2 regions of the Emticicia sp. TH156 genome follow, and region 2 is predicted to be linked to the other one. Evidence: riboswitches for the same ligand, from Rfam matches in the RefSeq annotation. Region 2 holds a riboswitch; the other holds the start of a gene.
What was found. Region 2 has a riboswitch for S-adenosylmethionine ahead of metK (methionine adenosyltransferase). Riboswitches for the same ligand answer to the same signal wherever they lie in the genome.
Positions count from the first base shown of each region.

Region 1: it holds a riboswitch for S-adenosylmethionine, as region 2 does, so the genes downstream of both, metX (homoserine O-acetyltransferase) here and metK (methionine adenosyltransferase) in region 2, are expected to answer to the same signal.

Region 1 is NZ_PKRS01000010.1:147,461-149,869, reverse strand. Features, by position in the region: gene C0V77_RS18555 (mechanosensitive ion channel family protein) at 1-386, shown strand, start outside; gene C0V77_RS18550 (SDR family NAD(P)-dependent oxidoreductase) at 405-1,157, shown strand; SAM riboswitch class I at 1,377-1,496, shown strand; gene metX (homoserine O-acetyltransferase) at 1,617-2,409, shown strand, end outside.
Region 2 is NZ_PKRS01000002.1:372,575-374,983, reverse strand. Features, by position in the region: gene C0V77_RS05565 (TonB-dependent receptor) at 1-170, opposite strand, end outside; gene C0V77_RS05560 (C40 family peptidase) at 472-999, shown strand; SAM-I-IV-variant riboswitch at 1,261-1,376, shown strand; gene metK (methionine adenosyltransferase) at 1,439-2,409, shown strand, end outside.

The sequences.
Region 1 (2,409 bases), on a different contig from region 2:
TACCCAACCAGATGCTTGTGTCACAGTCTTTAAATAATATATCGCAGCGAATGGAGCGCAGACACAAGTTTTTTGTAAGGTTGCAGCTGGATACACCCATACATGAGGTGAAAAAAGTGATGGAAGATGTACAAAGCCTGCTCGATAATCATGAAAACATAAGTACCGGGGCTCATGTTAAGCTAGACACCATTGGTGAGTACTCGATAAATGTATTGGTTGTGTTTATGGCGGCAACTGCCGATTACTGGGAAAGCAAGAGTATCCGTGAAGATATCAACCTGGGTATTATGAACATACTGGATAAGCACCAGTTAGAGCTGGCCATGCCTACTACCACACTAACCAGCCCGGCTGATGAAAAAAATATTGATAACGACTATTAATAAAGCACAGAAAACAATATGGCTCGTATTGCATTAATAACCGGCGCAACTTCTGGCATTGGCAAAGCCACGGCTATTGCTTTTGCTAATAGCGGCATTGATTTAATAATTTGTGGGCGCCGGCAGGAGCGTTTAGACAGTCTGAAAGATTACCTTTCTGCCAAAGTAAAGGTAACCACTTTAAAGTTTGATGTAAGCAATAAAGTAGAGGTGGTTAATGCCATAAATTCATTGCCAGACGAATGGCGGGCAATTGATATTCTGGTTAACAATGCCGGTAATGCACATGGGTTGTCGCCCATTCAGGATGGCGATACGGACGATTGGGATGCCATGATAGACGGCAATGTTCAGGGGCTTTTATATGTTTCCAGGGCAATTATCCCCGGCATGGTAGAGCGCCAGTCAGGTCATATTATTAATCTTAGCTCAGTGGCGGGTAAGTACACCTATGCCAACGGCGCGGTTTATTGCGCTTCAAAAGCAGCTGTTGAAGCCCTCAGTGAGGGTATGAGATTAGACCTTACCCAGCATGGCATAAAAATAACCAATATTGCCCCAGGGGCAGTAGAAACAGAGTTTTCTTTAGTGAGATTCAAAGGAGACAAATTACGTGCCGAAAAGGTATATGAAGGCTTTGAACCCATACAGCCCGAAGATGTGGCCGATGCTATTTTATATGCCGTAAATACCCCGGCCAGGGTAACAATTGCCGACATAGTGCTGTATGCCAAAGCGCAGTCGGCGCCCACAGTTATACACCGAAAATAAAGTAATCTTAAACTTAATTTAATTATCAAGATGGCCTTTTCATTTGGAATGGCCATTTTTTTTGCTGTAAATGAATCCTTATGGCCAGGCTCGTTTTAAGTGCCAAATGGCTTTTTGATGGTTGTGTTTAAAAAAGAATTCAAAATCTTGTTTTCTAACAATTCAAGTCAGATATTTGCAACATCAATTCAAAAGATACTTTCTTGTAGCTCATGGATTGATTTATACAGACGAGAGGAGAGAATAGGCTCTGAGAACCTCGGGCAACCTGTCCCGCTACTTGCGATAAGGTGCCAAAACCTACCGGAAGGTTCAACCAACCATTCGGGCTTATAAACCAATCATAGACAAATCGTTTTAAAATTGGTTTTGTTTGCCGTACTGCCGTAAGGTAGGCTTTTTTTATGTACGCTGAGTTTCTGTATGTCAGAAATCAGGTTGAAGATTTTGTATAAAAAAATGGAGAACCAACAGATATTTCGCTACGAAGAACCTTTTAAACTTGAGTCAGGCCAGTGGCTGCCTGAGTTCCAGCTGGCATATACCACCTTTGGCCAACTAAATGCCGCAATGGATAATGTCATTTGGGTTTGCCATGCTTTTACGGGCAATGCCAACCCAACCGATTGGTGGAATGGCCTGATAGGCGAAAAACGATTGTATAATCCTTCCGAACATTTTATTGTTTGCGCCAATATTCTGGGGTCTCATTATGGGTCTACTAATGCACTCAGCAAAAACCCGGTAACGGGCGAGCCATATTTTCATGATTTCCCTTTTATTACCATCCGAGACGTAGTGCGGTCATTAGACCTGCTCCGCCAGCATCTGGGCATTTATAAAATCAATACCGTACTGGGTGGTTCGTTAGGTGGGCAACAGGCTTTGGAGTGGGCCATTATGCAACCAGAACTAATAGAAAACCTGATTTTGTTTTCAACCAATGCTATTCATTCGCCTTGGGGTATAGCCTTTAACGAGTCGCAAAGAATGGCAATCTCAGCAGACCCAACCTGGACAGAACGTAACTCTAAAGCCGGTATGAACGGCATGAAAGTGGCGCGTTCAATTGCTTTGTTATCTTACCGCAATTATGCTACCTATAACCGTACGCAGTCGAGGGATGAAGGGCAGGTTGACTTTTTCCGTGCCAATACCTACCAGAATTATCAGGGCGAAAAGCTAGGCAAACGTTTTAATGCTTTTTCTTACTGGACACTCTCCAAGATGTTTGATTCGCATGATGTAGGCA
Region 2 (2,409 bases):
TTGACAAGCGTAGAGTCTTTGGGCTGCAAGAGCATAACTGTGGCGAAGGGCATTGCTGCATTTCCTGAGTCAATTGCTATGCCTTTGATAGTGAATTTTGCCGGATTTTGGGCAAATAAGAGGTTACAAGCCAGCAAGAGCGCTGCCAGCAGAGGTAATTGCTTTTTCATAAATTGTTTAGTAAAGGATAGTTCCCGTTTTAAATAACTAATTGCTTAGTTCATAATGGTGCGAAGATATACATAATTTTAAAGCGAATAAAGATTTTAACTTTTTTTAATGTATAATTTTCCACAAACGTTTTTTTTAAGTGGCAGGCGTTCTATATTTGACTTTATGTTTATCTGACACTATTGATAAATGCTGGTTTAAAGCCGTCGAGTTATTTGCAAAGCATGTTTACTGCTATTGACATTCTAAATAGCAGACCTCAATAATGCCTTGTAATTATTGCTGAACCCAATCAATATTATGCTGAAAAAAATCATATTGAGTTTGTCTTTTTTTGTTGCTGTATGTACTTGTAATGCACAAGAGACCCCTTTTTTGGCTGAAACGCATCAGCCTGAATCTACAGATTCTGAATGCCTTAGTTTAACTGATGAGATTCAGGTATTTGCCAGACAACTATTAGGAACCCGATATAGATATGGCGGCAAAGCTACTCATGGATTTGATTGCTCAGGACTTGTAAATTATGTTTTTGGTTATTTTGGCATACAGGTTGCCCATGCAAGCCGCGATTTATACCGGCTGGGTAATAAAATGAGCATTGAAGAGGCGAAGCCTGGCGATCTGATTTTTTTTCGGACCAGTTCCCGACGGAAGGGGGTGTCTCATGTTGGCATTGTGCTTGAACCTGACGAACATGGCCTGAGATTTATTCATTCTGCTACCAGTAAGGGCGTTATTATAAGTTATTTGAAAGAAAAATATTATAATCTGAGGTTTGTGGGCATACGCAGGGTTATAGATAATGGCAAAGTGGGTAATTCATGATTTTTGCCAAATAATTGTTTAAGAAATTGTTAATTTTCAAAATAAAGAGATGCTTTTTACTAAAAGTATCTCTTTGTTTTTTATAAACTGCGGTTATTTGTAGATTTTAAGTAAAGGTAAAATATCGGCAATGAGGCAGTGTTAATAGATAATTTGTCCAACCAGAAAAGTATTTAAAGATAATTTCGATAAACAAACTAAGTATTATAGATATATTTGCAGATTAATTTTTGCATTTGTTTCACTAATTAGCTTATTTTGCGTAAGTATCAAGAAATTCCCTTATGCGGAAACCCAACCGAGTAGAAACACTACGGTGGTAAAAAGATGCGGGCAGTAGAACTTTCGTTTTCTATTTGTCAAAAACAGTTTCTTTTTCTTTCTGCACAGAGTTTTTGCATACTCTTTTTGAAAAATCATTTAACAAATAACAAGATTTATGGCGTACCTATTTACTTCCGAGTCTGTTTCGGAAGGACACCCCGACAAAGTTGCTGACCAAATTTCTGATGCCCTTATTGATAATTTCCTGGCGTTTGACCCTTCTTCTAAAGTTGCGTGTGAAACGCTGGTTACCACCGGCCAGGTAGTGTTGGCAGGGGAGGTAAAAACCAAAACCTATCTTGACGTGCAAACCATTACGCGCGATGTGATTGCAAAAATTGGTTATACCAAGTCTGAGTATATGTTTGAGGCTAACTCTTGCGGTATTCTTTCGGCTATTCATGACCAGTCAGACGATATAAACCGTGGTGTTGACCGCTCGGCGGATGAAAGAAATTTTGAAGAGAAAGCCGATGCACAAGGTGCCGGAGACCAGGGTATGATGTTTGGCTATGCCACCCGTGAAACCGACAATTATATGCCGCTGGCACTAGACCTGGCACACAAAATTTTGCAGGAGCTGTCGGAGATTCGCCGCGAAAACAAGCGCATCAAGTATCTGCGCCCTGATGCGAAGTCACAGGTTACGATTGAATATGCCGACAACAATAAGCCTATCAGAATAGACACTATCGTTGTGTCAACACAACATGATGATTTTGCCGCTGATGAGGCCATGCTAGCCACAATAAGAAAAGATATTATTAGTTACGTAATACCACGTGTAAAGGCAAAATTGAAGCCTTCTTTACGTAAATTGTTTAACGACCAGATTACCTACCATATTAACCCGACTGGTAAGTTTGTAATCGGCGGGCCGCATGGAGATACCGGTCTGACAGGCCGTAAGATTATTGTAGATACCTATGGCGGCAAAGGTGCACATGGTGGTGGGGCATTCTCTGGCAAGGACCCGTCTAAAGTTGACCGTTCGGCTGCTTATGCAACGCGCCATATTGCCAAAAACCTGGTGGCAGCCGGTGTTTGTGACGAAGTGCTGGTGCAGGTATCTTATGCCATTGGGGT